DNA from 4 places in the Mesorhizobium sp. WSM4841 genome. Region 1 is predicted to be linked to each of the others. Evidence: riboswitches for the same ligand, from Rfam matches in the RefSeq annotation. Region 1 holds a riboswitch; each other region holds the start of a gene.
The links. A riboswitch is a leader RNA that binds a small molecule or an ion and turns the genes downstream of it on or off. The one in region 1 is predicted to bind cobalamin.
Positions count from the first base shown of each region.

Region 1 (7,738 bases):
GCCGCGGCGCCACCATCGCCATCATCATCATGATCGCGGTCATTCCGATCATGGTCTGGAACATCCGCCAGGCCAACAAAGAGACGGGAGGGCATTGAGATGGCCGCGGCGACCGGAAAGTCCTTTGCCAGCCGTTTCGGCGTCCATATCGCGGTCTTCATCTTCGTCGCGATCTGGACTATCCCGACGCTCGGCATTCTCGTCTCGTCGCTGCGCGACAAGGATCAGATCATCGCCTCGGGCTGGTGGAACTCGTTCGCCAGTTCCACCCAGACGGAAGCGGGCCGGCTGCCACCCGCCTCGGCGCAAGTCGAGAAGGACGGCAAGTTCGTCCTCGAGGGCAACATCTTCGGCGACGATCCGGCCCGCGACATCAGCGCCTTCGGCGTCAAGTCGTCGGCGCCGACGCAATATCCCGCCGGCACCACAGCCGATCTCGGCGACGGCGAGACCTTGCAGCTCAACGCCGACGGCAGTTTCGTCATGACCTCAACGAAGGCCTTCGAGGGCGAGCGCGGCCAGCGCGTCTACTACGCCTCGTCGGCGCCGCCGAAATTCACCACCGACAATTACGACACGGTGCTGTTTTCGGAAGGCATCGGCCGCTCCTTCATGAATTCGCTGACCGTCACCATTCCGGCGACGGTCATCCCGATCCTGATCGCGGCATTCGCGGCCTATGCGCTGGCCTGGATGCGCTTTCCCGGCCGCGCATTGCTCATAGCGGTCATCATCGGGCTCTTGGTCGTGCCGCTGCAAATGTCGCTGATCCCGCTGCTGAAGCTCTACAACGGCGTCGGCAGCTTCTTCGGCGTGCCGTCGAAAACCTATCTCGGCATCTGGCTGGCGCATACCGGCTTCGGCCTGCCCTTCGCCATCTATCTCCTCAGAAGCTACATTGCCGGCCTGCCGCGCGAAATCATGGAATCGGCGCGCATCGACGGCGCCAGCGATTTCGAGATCTTCGTCAAGATCGTGCTGCCGCTGTCATTCCCGGTGCTGGCCTCCTTCGCCATCTTCCAGTTCCTCTGGGTGTGGAACGACCTGCTGGTCGCGATGGTTTTCCTCGGTACCGAGGGCGACCAGATCGTGCTGACTGCCAAGCTCAACGCGTTGCTCGGCTCGCGCGGCGGCGACTGGGAGATTCTGACGACATCGGCTTTCATCACCATTGTCGTGCCGCTGATCGTGTTCTTCTCGCTGCAGCGCTATTTCGTCCGCGGGCTGCTCGCCGGCTCGGTGAAAGGAGGTTGAGCTTATGCAATCCGCTGTGAAAGCGACATTGAGCCCCGACGTCGCCGTCAACCGCGACTGGTGGCGAGGTGCCGTGATCTACCAGATCTATCCGCGCAGCTACCAGGACTCCAACGGCGACGGCATCGGCGACCTCAGGGGCATCATCCGCAGGCTGCCCTATATCGCGGCGCTCGGCGTCGATGCCATCTGGATCTCGCCGTTCTTCAGGTCGCCGATGAAGGATTTCGGCTACGACGTATCAGACTATTGCGACGTCGATCCGATGTTCGGCACGCTGGCCGATTTCGATGCCTTGACTGCCGAGGCGCACAGGCTCGGGCTCAAGGTGATGATCGACGAGGTGCTGTCGCATACTGCCGACATCCATCCGTGGTTTAGGGAAAGCCGCTCGAGCCGCACCAACCCGAAGGCGGACTGGTATGTCTGGGCCGACGCCAAGCCCGACGGCACGCCACCCAACAACTGGCTGTCGATCTTCGGCGGTTCGGCCTGGCAGTGGGACACCAGCCGCCAGCAATATTACCTGCATAATTTCCTGGCCGAGCAGCCCGATCTCAACTTCCACAGCCGCGCGGTCCAGGATGCGCTGCTCGATGTCACCCGCTTCTGGCTGGAGCGCGGCGTCGACGGCTTCCGCCTCGACACCATCAATTTCTACTTCCACAGCCAGGGCCTGGAGGACAATCCGCCGCTGCCGCCCGAACAGCGCAACGACCAGACTGCTCCTTCCGTAAACCCCTACAACTACCAGGACCACCTCTACGACAAGAGCCGTCCCGAAAATCTCGGTTTCCTCGAACGCTTCCGCGCCCTGCTTGATGAATATCCGGCGACGGCGGCGGTCGGCGAAGTCGGCGATTCGCAGCGCGGGCTGGAGGTGGTGGCGGCCTACACCGCCGGCAGCAAGCGCGTGCACATGTGCTATTCGTTCGACTTCCTGGCGCCCGAAAAGATCAGCGCGGCAAAGGTGCGTTCAGTGCTGGAGGCCTTCGGCAAGGTCGCCAGCGACGGCTGGTCGTGCTGGGCCTTCTCCAACCATGACGTGATGCGCACTGCCTCGCGCTGGGCGGCCGACGAGGCCGACCGGACCGCTTATCTCAAGGTGATCTCGGCGCTGCTGATGTCGCTGCGCGGCTCGGTCTGTATCTATCAGGGCGAGGAACTTGGTCTTGGCGAAGCGGAATTGCAATTCGAGGATCTGCGGGACCCCTACGGCATCCGCTTCTGGCCGGAGTTCAAGGGCCGCGACGGCTGTCGCACGCCGATGGTCTGGAATGGCGCCGACAGCAATGGCGGCTTCTCCAAGGCAAAGCCCTGGCTGCCCGTGCCCACCAAGCACCTTTCGCAAGCGGTCGATGTGCAGCAGGGCGACAACAGCTCGCTGCTCGAACATTACCGGCGCTTTCTTGCCTTCCGCCGTTTACATCCGGCGCTGGCCAAGGGCGAAATCGACTTCATCGAAAGCCAGGGCGATACGGTCGCCTTCACGCGCCGCGAGGGCAATGAGCAGATCGTCTGCGCCTTCAATCTTGGCAGCCGACCGGCCGAAATCGATCTCGGCGGACGCTCGCTGCAGCCCTTGCCGGGGCACGGGTTTTCGGGACAGACTGTCGCCGGCTCTATCCGCCTCGGCGGCTACGGCGCCTGGTTCGGGCGCATCGACTGAGTTGGCAATTCACTGGAGGGAATCATGGCCGATGTCACGCTAAGGCAAGTGAAGAAATCATACGGCAATCTCAATATTCTCCACGGCATCGACCTCGACATCAAGTCGGGCGAGTTCATCGTCTTCGTCGGCCCTTCGGGCTGTGGCAAGTCGACCTTGCTGCGGTCCATCGCCGGGCTTGAGGAAATCACCTCCGGCGAGCTCAAGATCGACGGCGAGGTGGTGAACGACGTGCCACCGTCGAAGCGCGGCATCGCCATGGTGTTCCAGTCCTATGCGCTCTATCCGCACATGACCGTCTACGACAACATGGCGTTCTCGATGAAGATCGGCAAGGAGAGCAAGGCCGAGATCGACAAGCGGGTGCGCCAGGCGGCGGAAATCCTGCAGCTGACCAAATATCTCGACCGCTTGCCCAAGGCGATGTCGGGCGGCCAGCGCCAGCGCGTCGCCATCGGCCGCGCCATCGTGCGTAACCCGAAGGTCTTCCTGTTCGACGAGCCGCTGTCGAACCTCGACGCGGCACTGCGGGTTGCCACCCGCATCGAGATCGCCAAGCTCAAGGAGTCGATGCCTGCTACAACGATGATCTACGTCACCCACGACCAGGTCGAGGCGATGACGCTGGCCGACCGCATCGTCGTGCTCAAGGAGGGCCATATCGAGCAGGTCGGCACGCCGATGGAGCTCTACAAGAGACCCGGCAATTTGTTCGTCGCCCAGTTCATCGGCTCGCCGGCCATGAACATCCTGCCGGCGACGATCGACAAATCAGGCGACCCGACCATCGTCAGTCATGTCGGCGGGCGCAAGGCGACGGTGCCGATCGCCACGCCGGCGTCAGTGAAGGGTGCTTCGGTCAGCTTCGGCGTGCGGCCGGAGGATCTGATGATCGCCACCGGCGCCGATTATCTTTTCGAGGGAACGGTGGATTATGTCGAGCAGCTCGGCGAGGTCCAGCTCGTCTATGTCGACATCGGCCGCGCCGACCTGCCGCTGGTGACCAAGCTGCCAGGCAATGTCGAAGTCAAGCGCGGCGCTGCGTTGCGGTTGAATGCCGATCCCGGCGACCTGCATATTTTCGACGTCGACGGACATTCCTTCACACTCCACATGGCGGAAGCAAAGGCAGCCTAACTACTGGATCAGGCAGTTTGGCGAAGGCAAAAACAAGAGCGGCGGGCAAGGCCCGCCGCTCTTGTGCATTGCATTCAGGTCGCTGTTAGCGGCCGAACAGGTTCCGGTCGCTGCCCTGCGGGGCGGACTTCTGTACGTCGCCCGAGGAATTGAGCAGCTTGTAAACCGGCGAGCCGGTATTGCTTACCGAAAACGTCTGCGTGTTGTCGACGTTGACGGTCGCCTGCTTGTTGATGTCGGTTCCGCCAACGTTGTCGTTGCGGGCATAGGCGCTGCCGGCAGCAATCAAAAGTGCCGCAGCGGTGAGAACGATCTTCTTCATTTCAGTAATCCTGGATTTTCGTATCCCATCAGCGCGGCGGCCGCGGTCTTTGTGAAAGACAATGCCGCCGCTGCTGTTGGGATCGACATTAGTTGTTGCCGAAGAGGTTACGGTCGCTGCCATTGACGGGCTTCTCGTCAGCCGGAACCGGATTCTGCGCCGAAGCCGAATTCTGAATCGAAGCTGTGTACGAGCCGTTGTCGACCGCAGCGGCCGGCTGGTTGGCGCCGTTCGATCCAAAGTTGTCGCTGCCGGCAAAAGCGCTGCCGGAGACAGCCAGGATGGCGACGGTGGCAAGAATGATCTTCTTCATTTCTAGTACTCCTGAATTTTTCAGATCCCGAGCGGCGGACTGGCCGCTTTGTCTTGTTGTTTGACCATGATCTTTTCCAAAAACCGGTTTCCACTTCGGGATCATGGTCTGGGATCAGCTGTTAATTGTTGCCGAAAAGGTTGCGGTCGGCGCCCTGGTCGACGGGCTTTTCAGCGTGAGCCGACTTCTGAATGGAAGCCGTATACGAACTGTCGACCGAGGCGGTCGGCTGATTGGCGCCGTTGGACCCATAATGGTCGCTGCCAGCAAAGGCGCTGCCGGTGATGGCCAGAACGGCGACGGCAGTAAGAGCAATCTTTTTCATTTTTGGAACTCCAGTATCTTTAGTTTTCCGTCCGTCTAGCGGCGTGTCTTGGGAGGAATTCGCGTCGTTCGGACAGCCCCGATGTGGGAAGGCCATCCGGCGGATTCCAATCACGAAGTTGTTCCGTGTGGACCAAGAATCTACACCTTGAAATTGTACCAGAGGCTTCTATCGTCATTGCTTTCTGGCTTGTTTTCAAAGGTTTAGGACAAAGAGGCTAATCGACCATTGACGGATTGCCGGACCTGCGTTCACAGTGTCATGCACGCATTGTCAACAGAAACGAACCGTTCGGTTCGATTTTAGAAGCGGCTTAAAAAGCCGGCGCTGAGTTGTTGTCGAATCGTTAACCATTTCGGCGCCCTGCAATGGTCAATCCGGCACGCTTTCAGAACCGGCAGCGCTCGCAGCAGGCGCAAAGTTCACCTTCCTCAAATCCCGGCCCACAGGTTTCGCCGGCGGTGTCGCGCCGCATGGATACGATGTCGCTTTCATGCGGACAGTCAGCCGGCCGTCATGATTAGATCACGCCATCTCAGGTGCCGCTTGGTGACGACGAAGCGGAGAATTGGGAAGCCGGTCAGAACCCGGCGCTGCCCCCGCAACGGTGGTGGAGTTCAAGTCGCAACGGGAGACCACTGGGCCCAAGCCTGGGAAGGTGTCGCGATGGTCCGCAAGGACACTCCAGAGCCCGGAAACCAGCCCGAGATTTCTAGACTCGACTGATCGCGGTGGGCGGTCAAGAGGTGGATAGTGCATGTCCGGCCCTGTCGCCGGCTTGCGGCCGATCCTCCCTCCATCACCACCAGTTCAGTCTTTGGAGCGACGTGCGTCCATTTGGACGCACAAAGTACGCTCCAAGACTTTGAATTGCGCATCGTGCTTTCCGAAATCGATTCCGATTTCGGGCCGATGCGACGGCTATGAGGACAGGACATGGATGCGCGCAACGACATGCTGAGGCTCTTGCACGGCCGCAGGGAAGGCTACTCGCTCGAGCAGCCCTTCTACACCGATCCCGATTTCTTCAAGCTCGACATGGAGCTGATCTGGTATCGCGACTGGGTGTTCATCGGCCACGATTGCGAGTTGCCGAAGCCGGGCAGCTACATCACCGCCCAGATCGGCGACTATCCGGTCGTGCTGGTCCGCGACCAGCAAGGCAAGATCAACGCCTTCCACAATTCCTGCCGGCATCGCGGCAGCCGCGTCTGCAACGCCGACAAGGGTACGGCGGCGAAGCTCGTCTGCCCCTATCACCAGTGGACCTACGAGCTGGACGGCCGGCTCTTGTTCGCAAGGCAGATGGCGGACAGCTTCGACAAGAGCCAGTTCAGCCTGAAGCCGGTGGCTTGCGAAAGCATCGGTGGCTACATCTTCGTCTGCCTGGCCAAGGAGCCCGCCGATTTCGCGCCGATGCGCGCCATGATCGAGCCTTACCTCCTGCCGCACCGGCTGCGCGAGGCAAAGGTCGCCTTCGAATCGACCATCGTCGAGAAGGGCAACTGGAAGCTCGTCTGGGAGAACAACCGCGAGTGCTATCATTGCGCCGGCAACCATCCGGAACTGTGCAAGACATTCCCGGAAGCGCCGACCGTGACCGGCGTGCAGGGCGCCGACAGCGATCCGGAGATGCTCGCGCACTGGGCGAAATGCGAGGCGGCGGGCCTGCCGAGCAAGTTCCGCATCGATCCGGCCGGGCAGTATCGCGCCACCCGCGCGCCGCTGCTGCGCGACGCCGTCAGCTATACGATGACGGGAAGACGCGCGGTGAAGAAGAACCTTTCCGACAGCGTTTCGACCGACCGTATCGGCTCGCTGCTGCTCTATCACTATCCGACGACCTGGAACCATATCCTCGGCGATCACGCGGTCACCTTCCGCGTGCTGCCGATCAGTGCCACGGAAACGGCCGTCACCACCAAATGGCTTGTCCATAAGGACGCGGTCGAAGGCGTCGATTACGACCTCGCCGATCTCACCCATGTCTGGACCGAGACCAACGACCAGGACCGCCGCATCGTTGAGGAAAACTCCTTCGGCATCCTGTCGCCGGCCTATGAGCCCGGCCCCTATTCGGAACTGCATGAGGGCGGCGTCATCCAGTTCGTCGAATGGTACGCCTCCTTCATCGGGCCGCGCCTTGCCGAGGCCGGCCGGCCGGCGCTGCGCAGCGTCGCCTGAGCGAGGTCAAGGGGATGAATGCGATGACGGACCTTGGCCTCTACCGCCATCTCGACGAGATGGCGCCCTGGAACGACAGGCTCCAGGTGCTGGAAGTGATCGGCGTCAGCGACGAGGCGCCTGACGTGAAGACCTTCACCTTCCGCTCCGATAACCAGACCTGGTTCCGCTACAGACCGGGGCAGTTCGTGACGCTTGAACTGCCGACCACCGACGGCCCGCTGATGCGGACCTATACGCTGTCGTCCTCGCCGTCGCGGCCGTTCTCGATCGCGGTGACGGTGAAAGCGCAGGCCGGCAGCCTCGGCACGCGCTGGATGTTCGACAGTCTGAAGCCCGGTGTTCACGTGAAGGCCTATGGGCCGACGGGCGACTTTTCGCTGCACAGCCATCCCGCGGCCAAGTATCTGTTCATTTCGGCCGGCTCCGGCGTGACGCCGATGATGTCGATGCTGCGCTGGCTGAACGACTGCGCGCCATGGACAGATGTCGGCTTCGTCAACTGCGCGCGAAAGCCCGAGGAGATCATCTTCC
Region 1 covers NZ_JBVVQC010000002.1:392,107-399,844, forward strand. Annotated here, with positions in the region: gene AC0L14_RS03820 (carbohydrate ABC transporter permease) at 1-98, shown strand, start outside; gene AC0L14_RS03825 (carbohydrate ABC transporter permease) at 100-1,254, shown strand; gene bglA (beta-galactosidase BglA) at 1,259-2,923, shown strand; gene AC0L14_RS03835 (ABC transporter ATP-binding protein) at 2,948-4,060, shown strand; gene AC0L14_RS03840 (DUF680 domain-containing protein) at 4,146-4,382, opposite strand; gene AC0L14_RS03845 (DUF680 domain-containing protein) at 4,471-4,695, opposite strand; gene AC0L14_RS03850 (DUF680 domain-containing protein) at 4,817-5,020, opposite strand; cobalamin riboswitch at 5,541-5,741, shown strand; gene AC0L14_RS03855 (aromatic ring-hydroxylating oxygenase subunit alpha) at 5,957-7,204, shown strand; partial or broken gene AC0L14_RS03860 (FAD-binding oxidoreductase) at 7,228-7,738, shown strand, end outside.

Region 2 (7,738 bases), on a different contig from region 1:
GCAGGTTGCGGACATGGATTTCGCCCGGCATGGTCATGCCCTCTTGCGCCACGGCAATGTCGTGCATGACCAGATGCAGATGGTTTTCCCGGGCGATCGAGGCCGGCCGCGTCACCTCGGTACCGGCGGCCAGCAGGGAAAGCAGCCGCTCGGCGCCGGTCTTCGCGACGGTTTCCTCGACTTTTGACAGCGAACAGACATGGATCATTGCTTGATCTCCTTGGTGTCGCGTTGTTGCGCCCAGTCGGCAAGAGCCAATTCGAGTCGCTGCCATTCCTCGTCCCCGCCCGGCAGCCCGGCGCGCAGCACATGCGGCCGGTCGGAGAAATGGCGGAGCAGGATGCCGCGCTCGCCAAGCACCGAAAACAAACCGGCGGCGTCCGCCAGCCTGATATAGCGGAACAGCGTGGTGCCGCCGGCAACAGCAACGCCGAAGCGGCCGAACAGCGCATCGACCCGCGCGGCATCCTCGGCCAGACGGCGCCGCATCTCGACCTGCCAATCCACGTCGGCAAGCGCGCGGATGCCATATTCGAGCGCCGGTCCGGCAACAGCCCACGGTCCGAATTGCGCCTGTAGCCGTTCGACTGTCAGCGCGTCGGCCAGTGCAAAGCCAAGCCGCAGGCCGGCGAGGCCAAAGAACTTGCCGAAGGAGCGCAGCACGACCATGCTGCCTTGCTCGACATCGCCGGCCAGGCTTTCCGCGCGCGGGCCGACATCCATGAAGGCTTCGTCGACGACCAGCACTCCGCCTTTGGCGCGCAATCTTCCGGCAAGCCCAAGCAGCTTCTTGCGTTCGATGACGCGCCCGTCCGGATTGTTGGGGTTGACGACGATGGCGAGGTCGGCTCCTGCCAGGGCCTCGAAATCGTCGACCTCCATCACCGCATGACCGACGATCGCCGCTGCCCGCTGATGTTCGGCATAAGTCGGCCCAAACACCAGCGCCTTGCCGGGGCTCGCCAGCGAGGCGACGCGCGGCAACAGGATCTGCGTGCCCGGTGCCGCCACCACATTCGCTGCCGATGGCGCGCCATAGGCGCTTGCCGCGACGTTGGCCAACTCACGGGCGCGCGAAGCTTCCGGCAATCTTGACAGAGCGGTGGCGGGCGGCTCGAAAAACGGGTAGGAGTGCGGATTGATACCGGTCGAGAGGTCGACGAAGGGCTGCGGCGCATTGGGAAAAAGCGCCAACGCCCGGCCAAGGCTTCCGCCGTGATCCAACACTGCCGCCGCTCCATCAAGAGACTTCATGTCGATCCTGATCGCTTTCCTGTCACTGGTTGTTGAATTCGCTGTCGGCTACCCGGGCTGGCTGCTTGGCGCCATCGGCCATCCCGTCACCTGGTTCGGTAGGCTGATATCCTTTCTCGACCGCAGGCTCAACCGCGCCATTGATTCCGACGCCGTCCGTCGTCGGCGCGGCATTGATGCACTGCTGATCATCGTGCTGGTGCCGGCCACCATCGCTTTCGCGGTTGAAACCGTGCTTTCGGGCATTCCAGCCGGACTGGTCCTCACGGCAATTCTGGCGACATCGCTGCTGTCGCAGAAGAGCCTGGCCGAGCATGTCGAGCAGGTGGCCGACGGACTCGACAATGGCGGGCTCGACATCGGCCGTGCTGCCGTTTCACGGATCGTCGGCCGCGATCCGAAAAAGCTCGACAAAGCCGGCGTCTGCCGCGCGGCGATCGAAAGCCTGGCCGAGAATTTTTCCGACGGCGTCGTCGCGCCCGTCTTCTGGATCGGCGTCGGTGGGCTGGCCGGCGGCGTCGCCTACAAGGCTGCCAACACCGCCGATTCGATGATCGGCCACCGCACGCCGCGCCACGAGGCCTTCGGCCAGGCGGCAGCGCGCTTCGACGATCTGATCAACCTGCCGGCGTCGCGGCTGACCGCGCTGCTCATCGTGCTGGCCGCCTTCTTCGTCAAAGACGCCGATGCCGGCAACGCCTGGCGCACAGTGCTGCGCGACGCGAAAAAACACCGCTCGCCCAACGCCGGCTGGCCTGAGGCCGCGATGGCCGGCGCGCTCGGGTTGGCGCTCGCCGGGCCGCGCTCCTATGACGGCGTCATGGTCGACGATGCATTCATGGGCGAAGGCGGCCACCGCGATGCCGAGAGTGTCGACATCAGGCGGGCACTGAAACTCTACCGGGTAGCCGACTTTCTGCTGATCGCGCTGTTCGGCTTGCTGTCGGTGATTGTTATCGCTGCGTGACGCCCGAATGGGTCGGCAAACCCGACCTACCAAGTAACACGGACTTCCTTTGCGCTTGGATCGGCTGCCTCGCCAAACCTTTTGATCGCGTATCCACCGGCAGCTACGGGAAAAGATCTCAATACGGGTTCGACTACAACAAAAAGTCGTTCAGCGTTTGGCCCATACATGTAGAGGATGCATTCGCCCTCACCAAACAAGTCACCGTCAAACTCGCCGACCGACGCATCCTCGATAGCTTTCTCTAGCCGATCCTCGAGCGCGTAAATGGATTCGCGTTCTTGCGACGCTCCAAATTGACCGTCCTTCAGAAGAAGATAGACGATTACCGCCTGTTCCACGAACAATCTCCAGCTTGCCTAGCGATCAGAATTCTATCCCCTGCCATAAGGCGGGCGCCGAAACTCTACAGGGTCGCCGACCTAGTGCTGACGCGCTGTTCGGGAGATCTCGGCGGTCGTCATTATGGCGTGATCGACGCTCGAGATCGAGCGCAAAACAAAAACCCGCCTCGCGAGCGGGTCGGCGGTGCGAATCAGCACTATAGAAGAATCAGTATCATAGCTGCCGGCACAAAGCAAGAACAATACAGCTTGAGGTTGTCGAAAACCGCAGGTGAGATCCGATCTCCCCCGCAAGGGGAGATCGGCAATTTTACCAGCGTCACCGCCACCAGCACCGCAATGCTTGAGGGTGCCCTGCCGAAGCGCAATCACCCCTCAGAATTCAATCCCTTGCTGCGCCTTAACGCCGGCGGAAAAGTGATGTTTGGTCACGCCCATCTCGGTGACCAGATCGGCGGCATCGACCAGCGCCGGTTTGGCGTTGCGGCCGGTGACGACGACATGCAGGTTTTCGCGGCGCCCTTTCAGCGACGCCACCACTTTGTCGAGATCGAGATAATTGTAGCGCAGCGCGATATTCAGCTCGTCGAGCACCAGAAGGCTGATCGATGGATCGGCCATCAGTTCGAGCGCCTTGGCCCAAGCGGACTCGGCGGCGGCGATATCGCGCTTCAGATCCTGCGTCTCCCAGGTGAAACCCTCGCCCATCGTGTGCCAGACGACCCGGTCGCCGAAGGCGGCAAAGGCGTCCTTCTCGCCGGTGTGCCATTTGCCCTTGATGAACTGGACGACGCCGACGCGCCTGCCGTAGCCGAGCATCCTCAGCGCCAGCCCGAAGGCGGCAGTGGTCTTGCCCTTGCCGGGCCCGGTGTTGACGATCAGCAGCCCCTTCTCGACCGTCTTTGCCGCGACCTCTGCGTCCTGCACCGCCTTGCGCTTGGCCATCTTGGCGCGGTGGCGTTCCTCGTCCCTGTCGTCGATATCGGTCATCTCATTTCACCTTGAGCGGCAGTCCCGCCACCATCAGCAGCACTGTGCCGGCGACGGCCGCGACCTGCTGGTTGAGCCGGCCGGCGGCATCGCGAAACCGGCGAGCCAGCGCATTGTCGGGCACGATGCCCTGGCCAACCTCGTTGGAAACCACGAACCATGGCCCGCGCGGCCGCGACAGCACATCGGCCAGCCCTCGGCATTCGGCCTCAATGTCGCGTTCGGCCAGCATATGGTTGGTCAGCCACAGCGTGAGGCAATCGACGAGGACAGGCCGGCCGTCAGGCAACGCCTCAATCGCGCCGACGAGATCGAGTGGCGCGTCGATGGTCGTCCAACCCTCGCCGCGCCGCGACCGATGCAGCGCGATACGCTCGCGCATCTCGTCGTCATAGGCTTGCGCCGTAGCGATATAGGCCCACGGCGCCGGACAGGCCGTCACCAGTCTTTCGGCATGCGCGCTCTTGCCGGAGCGCGCACCGCCGATGACCAGGGTCAGCTTGCCGCCGGGAGCAGCGCGATCAGGCAAAGCTGTCGCGCAGGCCGGTCGTGCTGCCGGTCAAGCGGCCGCGCACCACGCCGACGACGGCGCCGAGCACCAGCCAGAACACCAGATTGGTCAGTGTCACCGCCACCACGAACTGGTGGTGCAGGGCTTCCGGGATCGGCGATTCAAAACTGTCGGGCTGCGGCGCGCCGACGATATGCGGCGCCACGATCCACGCCACGGCAAGCAGCGCCAGCGGCAGGGATTTGCGAAAGGCGAGCAGCCCAAGACCGGCCGCTGTCGCTACCACAGTTGCCGTCCACCAGATCTGGCGCTGGGCGAGATCGGCAGCCGGCATAGCCGGCAGTTCGGGAGGCAGGCCAAGGTTCGGAGCCAGCGTGAACACAGCAAAGCCGGCAAGGCCCCAGAACAGGCCCTGACGCCAATTGCCGATGCCGCCGGCGAACTCCGAAGCGGCGACCAGGATCAGCGCAAAGCCGATGCCGGTGACGACGTTGGCAACGACGTTGAAGGCGAAGCGCTCGAAACCGTCGGCCGGCGCCCAGCCTTCGTCTTCCGCAGCCGGAGCGGCCGGTTCGGCGCTACTCATGGCATTGGCGTCCGTGGCGTTCGCGGCCGGCGCCGCGGCGTGGTCATGCGTGTGGCCACCGCCGGCCTGCTCGTAGACTTCCGCCTTGAGAATGAGCGGCACGGTGGCGTAGGCCTGCATGCAGGCGAGAACGACGCCAGCCACAAGCCCTGCGATCGCCGCGATGAACACGACGTTGCGAAACAGTGTCATGATGTCGGCCCCTCGTCAGTGGCAGGGAAACGCCATCGAATGGCGATAGTCGTGGGCGGCATTGTGGACCGCATCGATATGCGAGAAGCCGACAAAGCCCATGACGAAAATGCCGAGAAATGCAGCAAGCGCCAGCTGCACGAAGCGCGACTGCGAGGAGACGGAAGCGACGAGCGAGACGGAAGCGGTATTCATGTCTTGTCCTTTCGCCCTCCACCCGAGGGCATAGAAATCAGTTCTCCTGTCGCCGGCAGGTCTCCTGGCTCGCGGATCAGCGCCCTTCCCCACCTTCCCGAAGAAGCTCTTCCCGAAAGAAACTCTTCAGTGGCATATGGAGAGGACTACCGCACACAGTTGCGGGGGCAGCCACGGCATTGGGCGAATTTTGCCCTTACCGCATTCCCTTTAGAGCGCCGTGCGTCCGAATGGACGCACAAAGGACGCTCTAACACTTAGACTCTGCGCATGACCTTTCCGGAACCGATTCCGGTTCCGGGTTCATGCGCGGTTCCAAACGGAACCGACGACAGCCGCGACTATAGGCAGAATCGCCGTGCCCGGCAAACCAAATTCCGCCAGCTACCAGCGCGAATGCGCCGTCTCTGGAACCAGCCGGCCGGCGCCACGAGGCCGGAGTGCTGATGCCCGAGGAATATGGCCCGCATCGCTTCTAATGGGTGCGTCAGCGGCATACGGCGCTTTCACCGACGCCCTGAGCATCAACGGGATTTGGCCCTGTCTTCTTTTGTCTGGGGCAACCATGATAGTCGTCTTGCAGTGCTGAATCAGATTGCGAGACCATGAGCATTTCTACGCCGACCGTTCAGGACCGATCCAAGCGCATCATCGCCATCGACGTCGCCCGCGGCGTCGCTTTGCTTGCCATGGCGAGTTACCATTTCACCTGGGATCTCGAATTCTTTGGCTACACCGATCCCGGCCTGACCGCCTTCGGCTGGTGGAAATTCTACGCGCGCTGCATCGCTTCGACCTTTCTGTTCCTGGTCGGCGTCAGCCTGTTCCTCGCCCATGGCAAACTGATCCGCTGGGACGGCTTCTGGAAACGCTTCGCCATGGTCGCCGGGGCGGCGCTCGCCATATCGGCTGCCACGAGGCTTGCCACGCCGGACAGTTTCATCTTTTTCGGTATCCTGCATGAGATCGCGCTCGCCAGCCTGCTCGGCCTGGCGTTCCTGCGGCTGCCGGCGCTGCTGACGCTGGTTATGGCAGCTTTCGTCATAACCGCGCCGCTCTACCTCAGGTCCGAGACCTTCGACCATCCGGCCCTGTGGTGGGTCGGCCTGTCGGCAACCAACCCGCGCTCCAACGATTATGTCCCGCTGTTGCCATGGTTCGGCGCTGTGCTTGCGGGCATCGCGACGGCAAAACTCGCCTCCGCCTCCGGCCTGCTGACGCGGTTGGCAGGCCTGACGCCCGGCAGCTGGACAAATCCGCTGGTCTTTATCGGCCGGCACAGCCTCGCCTTCTATCTGATCCACCAGCCGGTGCTGATCGGCTCGATCTGGCTTTTTTCGCAAGTCATGCCGGCACCGGTCGAGACCAGGCAGGTCACCTTCCTGAAAGAATGCCAGACTTCGTGCGAGCAATCGCGCGACACGGAGTTCTGCTCCAGCTATTGTGTGTGCATGCTCGATACACTCGAGGGCGAGGCCACGCTTGATCAGCTCTACCGCAACGACCAGGCTGCGGAATGGAAGGCACATCTCGACGAGCTCGCCGGCGCCTGCACTGCCAAAGCCGACAGCACTTTGATGGAGGGAGGAGCACAATGACCGACCATCAACAGAAACCTGGGCAACAGAAACCGGGGCAGCCGAAACCGGGGTTTATACCGTGGCCGCCGCTGATCTATGTCGCGGCCATCGCCGTCAGCATCGCGCTTGGCTTGCTCTATCCGCTGCCATGGATCGGCGGCCTTCTGGGCGACATCCTGTTCGCGGCCGGCTGGGTGGCATTGTTCGGCGTCGTCGCACTCTGGTTCACGGCAATCCGCACCATGATCCGGGCAAAGACGACGCTCCACCCAAACGCCGTGCCGGATCACCTGGTCACATCTGGCCCCTTCGCCGTCAGCCGCAACCCGATATATCTGGCCAACACGCTGCTGATGATCGGCGTCGCCCTTATCTCGGGGATCGTATGGTTCCTGCCGCTGGCGATCATCGCCGCCTTCGCAACGCAGAAGATGGCGATCGAGGGCGAGGAAAGAGTTCTGACGGCGAAATTCGGCAAGAAATACCGGGATTACGCTAAAAAGGTGCGGCGCTGGATTTGAAGCGTGCGGCAAGGTCTTTTTAAGAATTCGCTCTGGCAGAAAACCACACTAGCTGGCCGCCAGAGTAGAATTGTCAAAAAAGGCCGCTCACGTGTTGACGCCGAGCTCCACCAATCGCTCGACGCAGGATTCCTCGGCCTGATCGAGTTCCGCCAGCGTCTCTTCGAGGTCGCGGCGCTTCTGGCGCAGATCCTCGCGCTTTTCCTCGATGCGTTTGATCATCAGGTTGAGCTGACCGACCTCCCCGGGCGGCTCCTTGTACATCTGGATGATTTCGCGGATTTCGTTGATCGAAAAGCCGAGCCTCTTGCCGCGCATGATCTGGCGGATGAGATGCCGGTCCGACGGGCGAAACAGCCGCGTGCGGCCGCGCCGCACCGGCTGCACCAGCCCTTCGTCCTCGTAGAAGCGCAGCGTCCGCGTCGAAACATCGAATTCGCGGGTCAGTTCGGTTATCGAATAATATTCCCGCATCGTCACTCCAAAAGCCCGGATAGCGGCGCGATCGCCCATTATGCGGCGATGCCCTTCATTCACAAAAGGGCTCGTCCCGCACCGGAATCGACCGGCAGCTCTCCATCGAAACCTCGCACGCAAC
Region 2 covers NZ_JBVVQC010000003.1:316,847-324,584, forward strand. Annotated here, with positions in the region: gene AC0L14_RS05380 (tyrosine phosphatase family protein) at 1-208, opposite strand, end outside; gene cobD (threonine-phosphate decarboxylase CobD) at 205-1,254, opposite strand; gene cbiB (adenosylcobinamide-phosphate synthase CbiB) at 1,253-2,221, shown strand; gene AC0L14_RS05395 (hypothetical protein) at 2,248-2,562, opposite strand; gene cobO (cob(I)yrinic acid a,c-diamide adenosyltransferase) at 2,941-3,555, opposite strand; gene cobU (bifunctional adenosylcobinamide kinase/adenosylcobinamide-phosphate guanylyltransferase) at 3,557-4,054, opposite strand; gene AC0L14_RS05410 (CbtA family protein) at 4,077-4,844, opposite strand; gene AC0L14_RS05415 (CbtB domain-containing protein) at 4,860-5,039, opposite strand; cobalamin riboswitch at 5,077-5,293, opposite strand; gene AC0L14_RS05420 (acetyltransferase domain-containing protein) at 5,645-6,637, shown strand; gene AC0L14_RS05425 (methyltransferase family protein) at 6,634-7,140, shown strand; gene AC0L14_RS05430 (MerR family transcriptional regulator) at 7,228-7,614, opposite strand.
Region 2: another riboswitch for cobalamin. It lies ahead of AC0L14_RS05415 (CbtB domain-containing protein); the one in region 1 lies ahead of AC0L14_RS03855 (aromatic ring-hydroxylating oxygenase subunit alpha).

Region 3 (7,738 bases), on a different contig from region 1:
AGCGCAGGGCGTTCGCGAGCCGCATGTGGAGAATGGTTTGCGTGCACATCGTAAGGACTCCATCTATGAAAATCCTATCCCCTGCGGTGGCTGTTGCGCTTGTGGCAGCCACAGCTTTTGCTGCGTAGTCCATTCTGCCAGACCTGAGAGAAACGGCACTGGCCATCTTCAAGCCCCTGCCCTCCATACCGGCAGTCACCAACCCGAGCACGCCGGAGAAGATTGCCCTCGGCAAGGCACTGTTCTTCGATCCACGCCTCTCATCCTCAGGCGTTTTCTCCTGCAATTCGTGCCATAACCTGGCCACCGGGGGCGACGACAATCGTGAAACTTCGATTGGCCACGGTTGGCAAAAGGGGCAGCGCAACGCGCCGACGGTGTTTAACTCTGTCTTCAACAAATCACAGTTTTGGGACGGTCGCGCCGAAGACCTGAAAGCTCAGGCCAAAGGGCCGATACAAGCCGGTGGCGAAATGGCCAACACGTCGCCTCGAGTGGTCGAGACGTTCAAATCGATGCCGCAATATGTGGAGTGGTTCCATTCAGCTTTCCCGGAGGAGGCCGATCCCATCACCCTCGATAACGTAGCCAATGCACTCGCAGCCTACGAGGTGACACTGGTCACGCCGGCCCCCTTCGACGCCTACCTCAATGGCGATGACACCGCCATCGGTCCCGAAGAGAAACAGGGCCTGGGCCTTTTTATGGAAAAGGGCTGCTCGTCCTGCCATTCCGGGGTCAATCTTGGTGGGGAAGGCTATTATCCATTCGGCCTCGTGGAGAAGCCCACCGCCGACGTTCTGCCGGAGAACGACAAGGGACGATTCGCCGTCACCAATGTACCAGAGGATTCCTATGTTTTTCGCGTGCCTTCGCTGCGCAACGTAGCAATCACCGCGCCATATTTTCATTCCGGCAAGGTCTGGGACCTGAGAGAGGCCGTCGCAATCATGGGCACCACCCAGCTTGGCGAAGAACTAACGCAAAAGGAAATCGATCAGCTGGTTGCCTTTCTTCATTCGCTGACCGGGAAGCTGTCGGAGAAAACATACCCCATCTTGCCGACTGAAAGGCCCACAACACCTCGGCCTCGATCATAGGCGTTTGGAAAACAGCCGATCGCGTCAGGCCTGTGAGCATTCCTTGACCGATCTGGGCGAATTGCCACAAGCGCAGCGTCCTCTGATCGCCCACGATGCGTCGCGGGCGATTGAGCGGCGCACATTGCGGAGGAGCTATTGCTTGCACCAGCCATGCTCCCTCCGCGGAAAGATGGCCGGCAGGCCAGAGAGGGTGCTGTCCCTCCAGCGTTGCCGAAAGGCTACTTCCGGCCAATCGCCCTACCAGTCCATCACCACCTTGCCGGAACTGCCGCTGCGCATCGCATCGAAGCCTACCTGAAAATCATCGATGCCGATGCGGAGGCTGATCAGGCCGCTCACATCGAGCGCGCCCTGCACCAGCGCGATCATCTTATACCAGGTCTCGAACATCTCGCGGCCATAGATGCCCTTGAGATGCAGCATCTTGAAGATGACCTTGTTCCAGTCGATCTCGAAGCCGGTGGGCGCAATGCCCAGAATCGCTATCTTGCCGCCATTGTTCATGGTGTCGATCATGTCGCGGAAGGCGGGCGCCGCACCCGACATCTCCAAACCGACGTCAAAACCTTCGGTCATGCCGAGCGCCGGCATGACATCGCGCAGCTTCTCCTTCGACGCGTCGACCACATGCTGGACGCCGAGTTTTTTCGCCAGCGCCAGCCGCACCGGGTTGATGTCGGTGATGACCACTTTTCGCGCGCCGACGCACTGCGCCACCAGCGCACCCATGATGCCGATCGGCCCGGCACCGGTGACCAGCACGTCCTCGCCGACCAGATCGAAGGACAGAGCGGTGTGGACCGCGTTGCCGAGGGGATCGAAGATCGCGGCGATCTCGTCCGGCACATCGTCGGGGATCGGCACGACATTGTGCTGCGGGATTGCCAGATACTCGCCAAAAGCGCCGGGGCGGTTGACGCCGACGCCGAGCGTGTTGCGGCACAGATGTCCCCGGCCCGCGCGGCAGTTGCGACAATGACCGCAGACGATGTGACCCTCGCCCGACACGCGCTGGCCGACTTTGTATTCGGTGACAGCGGCGCCGAAATCGGCGACCGTGCCGACGAACTCATGGCCGGTGACCATCGGCACCGGCACCGTATTCTGCGCCCACTGGTCCCAATTGTAGATATGGACGTCGGTGCCGCAGATCGCGGTTTTCCTGACCTTGATCAGCACATCGTTTGGGCCGATCTCCGGCACCGGCACCTCTTCCATCCAGATGCCCGGTTCAGCCTTGGCCTTCACCAGCGCCTTCATCATGTTCGACATCGGGTGCTCCTTACGCTTGGTTGATTTCGCTCCTCGCCCTGCTCCGGTAGCCTGCGCAACGAAAAGGTAGGCTCGGAGAACACCTGAGATCCTTGGACCGATCGTAATGTTGACGCCTTCCTTTGTGTCGAAGCAACATTCCACAGCGATCCGTGCGCTTGAAAACCCAGTCCAGCGAACCTCAGCGGAAGCGGAGCAAGCGCCACGCCAGATGCAGCGAAGTTTCAATTCAAGCGATGAGGAATGGTCGCAGCTTGCAGCTGGGCGGCATGGCTATTTCGTCGATGTCCGCCACATGCGACGCAATCACTCGACACGATGCTCTCGATGGTCGGTCTGGCCGCCGATATCTTGATGTGTCGGTGCACAGGCGGCATCGTTCGCCCCTCGGTGAAGTGTCTGTTGACCGCTGGCGCTGTGAGAGGCTGAAGCTCACGGGCAAAGCCGCCTTACTCCAGTTCCTGGTTGAAATCATCCGTCCTCGGACCAGAAGCGGCTTCCGAGATCCTGCTCCGCCGCTCAGCCGTCCAGCGGGCCTTCGGCTGGACGACAAGGGTGGGGCCTCTACCAATCATTGGGCGGCTTTTCGATGCCGTCCCTTCTGCTTTGAACTCATCCGCGGAGCCCGCTGGTCACATGTTTGCCGGTCACAGTGGCCCAGCGGCCTGCGCCTGCGCTTTCTCCCGCAGGGCGAATGCTGCAGCGACCATGTTCACGAGGGCAGGGCGGACCTCCTCCCATTTCCTTGTTTTGAGGCCACAGTCCGGATTCACCCACAATTGGCTGTCCGACAGTCGCTCGCGGGCAAGTTGGGCGAGATGCAAAATCTCGCCGATCTCCGGGACACGTGGTGAGTGAATGTCGTAGACGCCAGGACCGATTTCGTTCGGATATTTGGACTTCGTGAAGGCGTCTAGCAGTTCCATTTTAGAGCGCGACGTCTCGATCGAAATGACGTCCGCGTCCAGTTCAGCGATCGAGTCGATGATCTCATTGAACTCCGAATAGCACATGTGGGTGTGAATTTGGGTCGCGTCCTCCACACCCGTCGAAGCGAGCCGGAAGCATTCGACAGCCCAGCCGAGATAATGTTTCCAGTCGGCCTTCCGCAGCGGCAAGCCTTCGCGAAATGCGGCCTCATCGATCTGGATCACCTTTGCGCCAGCTCTTTCGAGGTCCGTCACTTCATCGCGGATCGCGAGCGCGATCTGGCGGCAGGTCTCGGCGCGGGGTACGTCGTCGCGAACAAAAGACCAGTTCAGAATCGTCACTGGCCCTGTGAGCATGCCCTTCACCGGCTTATTCGTCAGAGACTGGGCAAATTGCCACCAGAGAACCGTCATCGGATTGGGCCGCGATACGTCGCCGAAGATGATGGGAGGGCGCACCAGCCGGGAGCCGTAACTTTGCACCCAGCCATGCTGGGTGAAGGCGAGGCCGGACAGCTGCTCGCCGAAATGCTGCACCATGTCGTTTCGTTCGAACTCGCCGTGTACCAGCACGTCCAGCCCGATCTCCTCCTGCCAACGGACCACCGCTTCGGTCTCCTTCTTCAGGAAGGCCTGGTAGTCGATATAGCTCAGCCGGCCCTTCGCATGAGCGGAGCGCGCCCTGCGCACCTCGGCCGTCTGCGGGAAGGACCCGATGGTCGTCGTGGGGAATGGCGGCAGGCCGAGCGTGTCAGCCTGGACTCTGGAGCGCTTGGCAAATGCGCTCTTTCGTTGCTTCATGTCGCCGTCAATGCCGACAACTCGCCCATGGACGAGCGGATCATGGACCTTTGCAGACATGGCGCGCGCGGCGGCGGCCTCTTCAGAAGCCTTGAGCGCGCCCGCTACAGTATCCCTGCCTTCGGACAAGGCTTGGGCCAGCACGAGCAGCTCTTCAGTCTTCTGGGCGGCGAATGCCAGCCATGATCTGACGTCCACATCGAGCGCGGTCTCCATCCGCAGGTCCATCGGCACATGAAGCATCGAGCAGGAAGGCGCAATTTCGACGCGGTCCAGCGGCCAGCCGGCAATGACCGGCTTGATACGGTCGAGAATGGCAGTCAGGTTCGCGCGCCAGACGTTGCGGCCGTCGATCAAGCCAAGTGAGAGCACCAGATCCTTCGGTGCGAGCCGACCAACCGTCTCCAACTGCTCGGGAGCGCGCACAAGGTCGAGATGTAGGCCCGCCAGGCGCAGCGAAAGCGCGGTCTCGAGATTGTCTCCCAGCGGACCGAAATAGGTAGCCAGCATGATTTTCAACTTGGGCGCGGCTTTCGACAGCTGGCCGTAGGTGAATTCGAAGGCAGCTCGTTCGTTCGGGTTAAGGTCGAGCACAAGCGCCGGCTCATCAATCTGAACCCAGTCGGCCCCAGAGAGCTCCAAATTTCGCAGGAGTTGCTCGTAGACGGGCAGCAGGCGCGGTAGCAGCGCCATGGTATTGAAACCTTGGTCGGGAGACTTCGCCAGCTTGAGGAAGGTGACCGGTCCAAGGAGGACCGGGCGTGTATGGATGCCGAGCTCTTTTGCCTCCAGAAAGTGATCGACTGGTTTCGTCGACGAGAGGGCGAATGTCTGATCGTCGCCCAACTCCGGCACGATGTAGTGGTAGTTCGTGTCGAACCATTTGGTCATTTCCATCGCGGTTACGCGCTGTCCCTGAACGGCATGCCCGTGACTGGCATGTCCGCAACCCGCGGTATCGCCTTGCGTCCCGCGCGCCATCGCGAAGTAGATGTCGAGGGGGACCTCGCCGCTCGTCCAGCCGTAACGAGTTGGCACGGCGCCGACCATTGCTGCGGTGTCGAGCACATGGTCATACAGTGAGAAATCGTTCGACGGGATTTTCGACACGCCCCGGTCGTGCTGCTCGCTCCAACTGGCGGCACGGAGCGCCTTCGCCGTCGCCAGAAGGTTGGCAGCAGAAGATTTTCCGGACCAGTAGCTTTCGAGCGCGAATTTCAGTTCTCGCCGGCGACCGATACGCGGCACACCAAGCGTTGCTATGGGAACTTGCTGGGAGACATTCATTCCATACCCCGATGGTTAGCGGCGGGGACAAGGAAGGCGCTAACAGGCCGGCATCAACGCCGAGCTGCCGCGGCCACCAGACACCCCGCCCGTGGACGTTGTTCACCGTGGCAGGTCTCCTGGCTCGCGGGTCACAGCCTCTGCCCGTCTTCCCGGGGCAGTTCGCCCCAGTGACATTGGTGGGTTGGCTCGCCGCTTACAGTTGCGGGGGCAGCGCCGGCATTGCACCGGCTTCCCTCTTAGCTCCGCTAGGGCAACGCCTTGCGGAGAACCACGACATGCGGACAATCGCAGCTGCCCGCTTTCTTGTCAATGCTGTATAAAGAAATGTTTATGTGTTTATGTGAATCATTCACCCGCGGCGTGTCTCAATTCGCAGATCGCGGTAGAGCTGAACCATCTGCGCCCCTCTCCGGTTCGCAGGCTGTGGCTGACCGGTGGCTGTGGCTGGCCGGTCGGGCAATCTGTCAATTGTACGATCCCGGCTCAGAACGATTTTCGTAAGAGGGCGTGTTGACCATCATGATCGGCCGGCAGTACTGGGCCGAAGGGCGACAACGTTCCTGAGCCTTCATAATCAGAAATTTGTAGAAGAACCGCCATCCTTCACGGACGGGTACGCGGTGTTTTCCCAGCGCTTGTCTGGACAGCCCGCAAAAAGGGGAGGGTGAGCAGCACCTCGCCGAGATGCGTCCCTACAACCCGGCCTGCTCGGCCTCGCGGCGCAAATTCTGACGAGGCCTCGGGCCGATCTGCTGGATCACCAATCCGGCCGCCAGTGAGCCGAGGTCGCCGCAGGTCTTGAGGTCGCGGCCTTGCGTGTAACCATGCAGGAAGCCGGCGGCATAGAGATCGCCGGCGCCGGTGGTGTCGACCAGCTCCCGGATTTTGGTCGCCTCGACGGTGACGGTCTCGTCGCCGCGCACGATCACCGAGCCCTTTTCCGAACGGGTCACGGCGGCGATCCGGCAATCCTTGCGGATCTGAGCCAGTGCCCCGTCGAAGGACGATGTCTGGTAGAGCGACTTGATCTCGTGGCTGTTGGCGAAGACGATGTCCACCGTGCCCGAACGCATGAGGTCGAGGAACTCGTCGCGATAGCGGTCGACGCAGAACGAATCCGAAAGCGTCATCGATACTTCGCGGCCCGCGGCGTGCGCCAGGCTGGCCGTCTGCCGGATCGCCTCCTTGGCGCGCGGCGGGTCCCACAGATAGCCTTCGAAATAGGTGACCTTGGCGCCCGAGGCCTTGTCGGGCTCGACGTCCTCAGGCCCGAGCTCGACGCAGGCGCCAAGATAGGTGTTCATCGAGCGCTCGCCGTCTGGGGTAACGAAGATCATCGAGCGCGCCGTCGGTGGCTCGCCATTGAGCGGCCTGGTGTTGAAGGCGACGCCCTGCGCATGGATATCATGGGCGTAGATTTCGCCGAGCGCATCGTTCGAGACTTTGCCGAAGAAGGCGGCGCGTCCGCCGAAGCTGGCGACACCCGCCGCCGTGTTGCCGGCGCTGCCGCCGGAGGCTTCGATGGCCGGGCCCATGCGGCTGTAGAGCAGCTCGGCGCGCCTCGTATCGATCAGGTTCATCGCGCCCCCAAGTAAGCTACAATTTTCGGACGCTCCGTGGCGCCCAAAACATGAACTCGCATTTTCGCATTGAAGGATATGGCCGACCGCGGCACACCCACAAGGTTGAAACTAAGCGACGGCGATATACATTCGCCGCTGCTGTTCCATGCCTCACTGCCCCAAAATTCTGCCGTGCCCCTCACCTGAAGCTGTTTAGCTGGATCCGGTTTGCGCCCGCCACAAGCGAGCGTAAGCGCCTTCAGCTGTCAGCAGATCAGCATGCCTCCCCTCCGCAACAACCCGCCCCTTGTCCAAGACCATTATTTTGTCGGCACAACGGATGGTGCTGAGTCGATGAGAGATGATGACGATGGTCTTGCCGCCCCGACGCAGATCCTCAACCACTCGCAGGACAAACGCCTCGGCGACCGAGTCGAGAGAGGAGGTTGCTTCGTCGAGGATCAGGATCTCCGGATCCCGGTACAGAGCCCGAGCCAACGAAAGGCGCTGCTTCTCGCCCCCGGAGAGGCGTACGCCGTTTTCGCCTAGATAGGCCTGGAAGCCACCGGGCCAGCGCTCGATCACCTCCCGCAGCCCTATTTGATCGCAGATTTGGAGGATCTTTTCGATGTCCGGCTCGAACTCGCCAAGGGCGATGTTGTCGATCACCGAGCCCGAGAACACATCGATCGATTGCGGCACCGCAGCGACAACCTTGCGCAGGGATACGGTCGACAGGTCCTGGAGGGCATAACGGCCGATCCGGATGTATCCACCCTCA
Region 3 covers NZ_JBVVQC010000031.1:20,910-28,647, reverse strand. Annotated here, with positions in the region: gene AC0L14_RS27425 (cytochrome-c peroxidase) at 132-1,100, shown strand; gene tdh (L-threonine 3-dehydrogenase) at 1,341-2,375, opposite strand; gene metE (5-methyltetrahydropteroyltriglutamate--homocysteine S-methyltransferase) at 3,023-5,368, opposite strand; cobalamin riboswitch at 5,485-5,683, opposite strand; gene AC0L14_RS27410 (adenosine kinase) at 6,088-7,053, opposite strand; gene AC0L14_RS27405 (peptidase domain-containing ABC transporter) at 7,171-7,738, opposite strand, start outside.
Region 3: another riboswitch for cobalamin. It lies ahead of metE (5-methyltetrahydropteroyltriglutamate--homocysteine S-methyltransferase); the one in region 1 lies ahead of AC0L14_RS03855 (aromatic ring-hydroxylating oxygenase subunit alpha).

Region 4 (7,738 bases), on a different contig from region 1:
AGAGCTTGAAGTGATGGATCAGCGCTTCCATCGAGCGCTTCATCGCCGCGCGCTTTGGCGGCACCACCTTGCCGTCGAGGTTTGACACCGGCCCCGTGCCTTCCTTGCCGAGCAGCAGGTCGACGCACTGGCGCATGATTTTCGCCGACTGGCGCATCTCTTCCATGCGCACGAGGTAACGGTCGAAGCAGTCGCCGTTCTTGCCGATTGGAATGTCGAAATCCATCTCGGCATAGCATTCGTAAGGCTGCGACTTGCGCAGATCCCAGGCGACGCCGGAGCCGCGCACCATGACGCCCGAAAAGCCCCAGGCCCAGGCGTCGGCCAGCGAGACGATGCCGATATCGACATTGCGCTGCTTGAAGATGCGGTTGCCGGTCAGCAGTGCGTCGAGGTCGTCGAGCGATTTCAGGAACGGATCGATCCAGTTGCCGATATCCTCGACCAGCTGCTGCGGCAGGTCCTGGTGGACGCCGCCGGGCCGAAAATAGGCTGCATGCATGCGCGAGCCACTGGCCCGCTCATAGAATACCATGAGTTTTTCGCGCTCGACGAAGCCCCACAGCGGCGGCGTCAGCGCGCCGACATCCATCGCCTGCGTCGTCACATTGAGGATGTGCGACATGATGCGGCCGATCTCGCAATAGAGCACGCGGATCAGCTGGCCGCGCTTCGGCACCTCGATACCGAGCAGCCGCTCTGCGGCCAGCGCAAAGGCATGCTCCTGGTTCATCGGCGCGCAATAGTCGAGCCGGTCGAGATAGGGCACGGCCTGCAGATAGGTTTTGGCTTCGATCAGCTTTTCAGTGCCGCGATGCAACAGTCCGATATGCGGATCGACGCGATCGACGACTTCGCCGTCCAACTCAAGAACCAGCCTCAAAACACCATGCGCTGCAGGGTGTTGAGGTCCAAAGTTGATGTTAAAATTACGGACGGAGGTTTCAGCCATTCTGGCGCCTCTGGCGAAGAGTCAGTAGTGAGTAGTGAGTAGTGATCATCAAGCTCAATGCCTACTTATTCCGCCTGCTTTGCCTGCACCGTTCTGATGAGAGATCGCATCATTTTACCTATCTCTTCGCATCGGAGCAGCAGTTCAATCTCATTGTTTCTTTCCAGCAAGCCGACCCGGCATGCCAGCAGTATGTGCGTTTCCAGTTCCTTCAACGAACCCTGCGCCATGCGCAGAAACTGAACGAATGAACCTCTATTCTCACGACCGTACCCTTCGGCGATATTGGCGGCGATAGATACCGCCGAGCGGCGCATCTGGGAGGTCATTCCATAGATCTCCTCTTTCGGAAAAATTTTGGTGAGGCGATAACAATCTTCTGCAAGCACCATCGCCGATTGCCACACCATTAGGTCGCGATAAGATTCGATCCTTTTTTCCATTCCTTCCTACTGACTACTCACTACTTCCCTACTCACTGTTTCGCCTTCTCATCCCCCGGAAGGACGTAATCCGTCCCCTCCCAAGGGCTGAGAAAATCGAAATTGCGGAATTCCTGCTTGAGCTCGACCGGCTCGTAGATGACCCGCTTGGCCTCGTCGTCGTAGCGCACCTCGACGAAACCGGTCAGCGGGAAATCCTTGCGCAGCGGATGACCCTCGAAGCCGTAATCGGTCAGAATCCGCCTGAGATCGGGATGACCCGAAAACAGCACGCCATAGAGATCGTAGGTTTCGCGTTCGAACCAGTCGGCGCCCGGAAACACACTGGTGATCGATGGCACCACAGTCTCTTCGTCCGCCTGCACCTTGAGCCGGATGCGAACATTCTGCTTCGGCGACAGCAGGTGATAGACAACGTCGAATCGCTTGGCCCGCGATGGATAATCGGCGCCGCAGACGTCGATGATCGAGATGAACTGGCATTTTGGATCGTCGCGCAGGAAGCTCACCACCTCGATCAGATCCTGCGGCTCGACCGAGATGGTGAGTTCGCCATAGGCAAACACTGCATCGCCGATCCGGCCGCTCAGCTTCTCGCCGAGATAGGTCGAGAGTTCATTCAGGCTCATCATCCCGCTCACCGCTCGATCGTGCCGGTGCGGCGGATCTTCTTTTGCAGCAGAAGGATGCCGTAGAGCAGCGCTTCCGCGCTCGGCGGACAGCCGGGCACGTAGATGTCGACCGGCACGACGCGGTCACAGCCGCGCACCACCGAATAGGAATAGTGGTAATAGCCGCCGCCATTGGCGCAGGAGCCCATCGAGATGACGTAGCGCGGCTCCGGCATCTGGTCATAAACCTTGCGCAGCGCCGGCGCCATCTTGTTGGTCAGCGTGCCGGCGACGATCATGATGTCCGACTGGCGCGGCGACGCGCGCGGCGCGACACCGAACCTCTCCGAGTCATAGCGCGGCATCGAGGTATGGATCATCTCGACCGCGCAGCAGGCAAGACCGAAGGTCATAAACATCAGCGAGCCGCTGCGAGCCCAGGTGATCAGCGCCTCGGTCGAGGTGACGAGAAAGCCCTTGTCGGCAAGCTCGTCGTTGATCTCGAGGAAGAAGGGATCATTCGCCCCCACCGGCTTTCCGGTGCTGGGGTCGAGAATGCCTTTTGGCTTCGGCGCGACGAGCGTGCCGGAATTGTCGCTCAATCCCATTCCAGCGCTCCTTTCTTCCATTCATAGGCAAAGCCGATCGTCAGCACCGCCAAAAACACCATCATCGACCAGAAACCGAGCATGCCGATCTGGCTGAAAGACACTGCCCACGGAAACAGGAAGGCCACCTCCAGATCGAAGATGATGAACAGGATCGACACCAGGTAGAAACGGATGTCGAACTTCATGCGGGCGTCATCGAACGAGTTGAAGCCGCATTCATAGGCGGAAAGCTTTTCCGGATCTGGGTTGCGGTAGGCCACCAGGAAGGGTGCGGCAAGCAGCGCCAGGCCGACGACCAGCGCCACGCCGATGAACAGGACGATGGGCAGGTACGAACTCAACAATGCGTTCATGCTGCAGCTTTCCGTTGGCGGCCAATCCACTCTGATTACAGCACCGGACCCACTTGCGGAAGCGTGACAGTTTAACCACTGAACCGTTTTAGGGGGCTCTATGCTGCAACGCGGCGAGGGTTAGCGCAGGGCTTTCGGCGAAGCAAGTCAAACCTTGTTCAAAACACGGTGCTCGACGGCATATCCGGATAAACTGGTCCGATCCGCTCCTGTTTGATTTCCTTCACTTTTTACTCCAGTTTTCTCTCCTGACATAGATGCCGCCAAAACCCTGCTAGCATGACGCGGAATCATCGCTCCCATCTTTGGTAGAACGCCAACAGAGTGCCGTCTGCATGAAGGAAAAAATCTCGCTCGCCATGGCCCGGCGCGTCGCGCTTGCCGCACAGGGGTTTGCCGATCCTCGCCCTAACAGCACGCCCAATCGCCGCCATCTGGCCCGTGTGCTTGGCCGGACCGGCCTGCTGCAGATCGATTCCGTCAGCGCGGTGGTGCGTGCCCACTATATGCCGCTTTATTCGCGGCTTGGCCCCTACCCGCTTGCCCTGCTCGACAACGCCGCCGTGACGCGCAAGCGCACGGTCTTCGAATATTGGGCGCATGAGGCCTCCTTTCTGCCGGTCGAAACCTATCCGCTGATGCGCTGGCGCATGGAGCGGGCCGAACGTGGCGAGGAAATGTATAACGGACTGGCCAAGTGGGGCCGCGAACGCGCCGCCTACATTGAAGACATTTATCGCGAGGTCGTCGAACGAGGACCGGTCGCCGCATCCGCCCTCGAAGGCCAGAAGGGAAACGGCGGCTGGTGGGGCTGGAGCGACGCCAAGCACGCTTTCGAATGGCTGTTCTGGGCCGGCCGTATCACCACGGCGTCGCGTCGTGGCTTCGAGCGGCTTTACGATCTGCCGGAGCGCGTGCTACCGCCGGCAGTACTTGCTTTGCCGGTGCCCTCCCCGGAGGATGCGCACCGCGAATTGCTGCGCATCTCCGCCCGCGCCCACGGCGTCGCGACAGCGGGCGACCTGCGCGACTATTTCCGCCTCTCTCCCGCCGACATCAAGGGTCGCATCGAAGAACTGGTCGACGCCGGTGATCTTTTGCCGGTTCGCGTCGAAGGCTGGGACAAGCCTGCCTATCTTCAAAAGGACGCCCGTTTTCCGCGCAAGATCGAGGCGCGCGCGTTGCTCGCCCCGTTCGATCCCGTCGTCTTCGAGCGAGCGCGCACGGAAAGACTGTTCGACTTCCGCTATCGCATCGAGATCTACACCCCTGCCGAAAAGCGCCAATACGGCTATTATGTGCTGCCGTTCCTGCTCGGCGAAAGGATTGTGGCGCGCATCGACCTCAAGGCCGACCGCCCCGCCAGCGTGCTGCGCGTCCATGCCGCCTATGCCGAGGCCGGCGCCCCGCCGCAAACCGCTGCCAAGCTGTTCGAGGAACTGAAGCTGATGCAAGGCTGGCTCGGCCTGGAGCGCATCGAAGTGACGCCTGCGGGGGATTTGGGCCACGCGCTGGCGGATGTCGCGGTTTCGTAATTGCCGATGTCGGCGCTGAAGCGTTTCCTCGCCGTGTCGGAACCATGCGTTGACACGACTGCCTCCACAAGCCTAAATCCGGTTCAGACGGTCTCCTCTCGGCAAAGGGAGGAGCCAAGAGGGAATGCGGTGCGAAATCTCGATTTCAAATCCGCGGCTGTCCCCGCAACTGTAAGCGACGAGCCAAGGCCGATAACCACTGGGAAAATCCCGGGAAGGCGGCACCAAGGCGATGACCCGCGAGCCAGGAGACCTGCCGTCTAGGACAATAGAATCCGATCGCCTGGCGGGTTTTCCGGGCAAGGAGCCTGATTTGGAACGCGACAGCAGTTTTCCGGCTGAGACAGCGGGCGTATTGTCCGGCGGGGACGACTCCCTGGCCGGCATCACCGTCATCGTCTGCGCCTCCTGTCGCGACGAGACCGGCTCCGACGCCGATCCCCGCGCCGGCGAGCTGCTTGCCGAAGACACGCGCCGCGCTGTATCAGGCGAAAATATCCATATCCGCACCGTCGAATGCCTCGGCAATTGCAAGCGCCGGCTGAGCGCCGCGATCCTGCGCGACGGCTGCTGGAGCTATGTCTTTGGCGACCTGACCGCGACCAGCGGCGCCGATCTCGTCGCTGGCGCAAAACTCTTCGCCACCTCGACTGACGGCCTCATTCCATGGCGCGGCCGCCCCGATTGCCTGAAGCGCGGCCTCGTCGCCCGCATACCTCCCCTCGACCTTTTGAAGGATCAGATATGACCGCCTCGCTCTCCCGCGTGCCCTGCACCGTCGTCACCGGCTTTCTCGGCGCCGGCAAGACGACGCTGATCCGCCATCTGCTCGAAAACGCCGGGGGCAAGCGGCTGGCCATCATCGTCAACGAGTTCGGCGACATCGGCATCGACGGCGAGATCCTCAAGGGATGCGGCATCGACACCTGTCCTGAGGAAAACATCGTCGAGCTGGCCAATGGCTGCATCTGCTGCACCGTCGCCGATGATTTCGTCCCAGCGCTCGACCGGATCCTGTCGCTATCGCCGAAGGTCGACTATATCCTGATCGAAACCTCCGGGCTGGCTCTGCCCAAGCCGCTGGTCCAGGCCTTCCAGTGGCCGACGGTCAAGAGCCGGGTGACGGTCGACAGCGTCATTGCCGTGGTCGACGGACCGGCGCTGGCTGATGGCCGCGTCGCCAACGACATGGACGCCCTGCAGGCACAGCGCGCGCGGGACGAGACGCTCGACCATGACGATCCGGTCGAGGAGGTGTTCGAGGACCAGCTCGCTTGTGCCGACCTGATTATATTGTCGAAGACCGACCTGATGGACGCCGCCGGCTCGGCCCGTGCCAATGCCATCATCGGCGAGCACACCGCGCGCGCCGTCAAGATCGTGCCGACCTCGCAGGGTAAGGTCGATCCGTCTGTGCTGCTCGGCCTCGGCCTTGCCGTCGAGGACGATATCGAGAACCGCAAGACTCACCACGACGACGAACTCGACCACGAGCATGACGATTTTGACTCGTTCGTCATCGACATTCCGTCGATCGCCCATCCCGATGAGCTGGCGTTGCGCGTCGCCACGGCGGCCGAGGAAGAAAACGTGCTGCGCGTCAAGGGTTTCGTCGAAGTCGGCGGCAAGCCGATGCGGCTGTTGCTGCAGGCGGTCGGTCCGCGCGTCAATCACTACTACGACCGCGCCTGGACCGCTGAAGACGATCGCCGCTCGCGCCTCGTCATCATCGGCCTGAAGGGGCTGAACCGGCCGGCAATCGAGCGTATCCTCGCCGGCTGACCTCAGGCACGAGCCGCGATGCACATCCTCACCACAACATCCGCCTCGCTCGACGATCTCGCCGAGCCTGTTGATCTCAGGCAGACGCCTGCCGATGTCGTGGCGCTGTCTTTCACCGACAGCGATCTGGCCGGGCTGGCAGCGGCGTGGAAGGCGGACGCGCATCGCCTGCCGTCGATGCGGCTGGCGGCTCTACGCGACCTGCGCCATCCGATGTCCGTCGATCTCTGGATCGACAGCGTCGCCCGGCACGCCAGGGTTATTTTGGTTCGCATCCTCGGCGGCTACGACTGGTGGCGCTACGGCTGCGACCAACTCGCCTCGACCGCCCGCGCACGCGGCATAAAACTGGCGCTGCTGCCCGGCGAATGCCGCGACGAGGATCTCCGGCTGATCGAATGCTCGACGCTGCCGCGCGAAGAGCTCAACGGCCTGCTCGATTATTTTCGCGAGGGCGGCCCGGAGAATATGACGGCGCTGGTGAATCAGCTGGCGCGGCTGGCAGGACAGGACACGGCGGTCGTGGAGCCGGTTGTCGTGCCGAAGGCGGGCTATTATGAGCCGGGACGGGGGGACGTCGTCCCCATTCTCTTCTACCGTTCGATGCTGCTCGCCGCCGATGTCGCGCCGATCGACGCATTGTTCGAAGCGCTCGGGCAGCGCGGCATCATCCCTGTCCCCATTTTCGTGTCCAGCCTCAAGGACCCGGCATCGCTGGCCTTTGTCGAGACTGCGCTTGCCGCGCTAAACCCTGCCGCCGTCATCACCGCGACGGCCTTCGCCTCCGGTGCTGAGCCCGGCGTCGAAACCCTGTTCGACCGCGCCGGCGTGCCGGTATTCCAGGTCATCGTCGCGACAACACGCCGTGACATCTGGCAAAACAATCAGCGCGGCCTGGCGCCCGCCGACCTCGCCATGCATGTCGTCCTGCCCGAACTCGACGGCCGCATCCTTGCCGGCGCCATTTCCTTCAAGGGCGAAAGCGAGGTCGATCCCGCATTGGCTTTCCGCGCGTTCTCCAACCGGCCGGAGCCGGACCGCGTCGCGCAGGTGGCGAACCGTGTCCAAGCCTTCATCCGCCTGCAGCGGACGCCGCGCGCGGAGCGCAAGCTGGCCATCCTGATCCCCGACTATCCAAGCGCGCCCGGCCGCACCGGCTACGCCGTCGGCCTCGACGTGCCGTCCAGCGTGCTGGCGATGCTGCACGACCTGAGCGAGCAGGGCTACGCCGTTGAAGGGATTCCGCAAACGCCGCGCGAATTGCTGGAGATGCTGGAGCGCAGCGAAGGTGGACTGGCACTAGGGGACTATGTCGAACTTTCGACGGAATTGCCGACAGCGGCAATGGCTACCGTGACGGCCGCGTGGGGCAATGCAGAACATGAGACAGGTTTGCGCGAAGCGCCCCCCTCTGTCCTGCCCTCTTTGCCACCCCCCCCCGGGGGGGGGGG
Region 4 covers NZ_JBVVQC010000033.1:34,196-41,933, forward strand. Annotated here, with positions in the region: gene AC0L14_RS28415 (NADH-quinone oxidoreductase subunit D) at 1-952, opposite strand, end outside; gene AC0L14_RS28420 (four helix bundle protein) at 1,018-1,395, opposite strand; gene AC0L14_RS28425 (NADH-quinone oxidoreductase subunit C) at 1,428-2,027, opposite strand; gene AC0L14_RS28430 (NuoB/complex I 20 kDa subunit family protein) at 2,033-2,614, opposite strand; gene AC0L14_RS28435 (NADH-quinone oxidoreductase subunit A) at 2,605-2,970, opposite strand; gene AC0L14_RS28440 (winged helix-turn-helix domain-containing protein) at 3,306-4,505, shown strand; cobalamin riboswitch at 4,577-4,780, shown strand; gene AC0L14_RS28445 (DUF1636 family protein) at 4,819-5,253, shown strand; gene cobW (cobalamin biosynthesis protein CobW) at 5,250-6,287, shown strand; partial or broken gene AC0L14_RS28455 (cobaltochelatase subunit CobN) at 6,306-7,738, shown strand, end outside.
Region 4: another riboswitch for cobalamin. It lies ahead of AC0L14_RS28445 (DUF1636 family protein); the one in region 1 lies ahead of AC0L14_RS03855 (aromatic ring-hydroxylating oxygenase subunit alpha).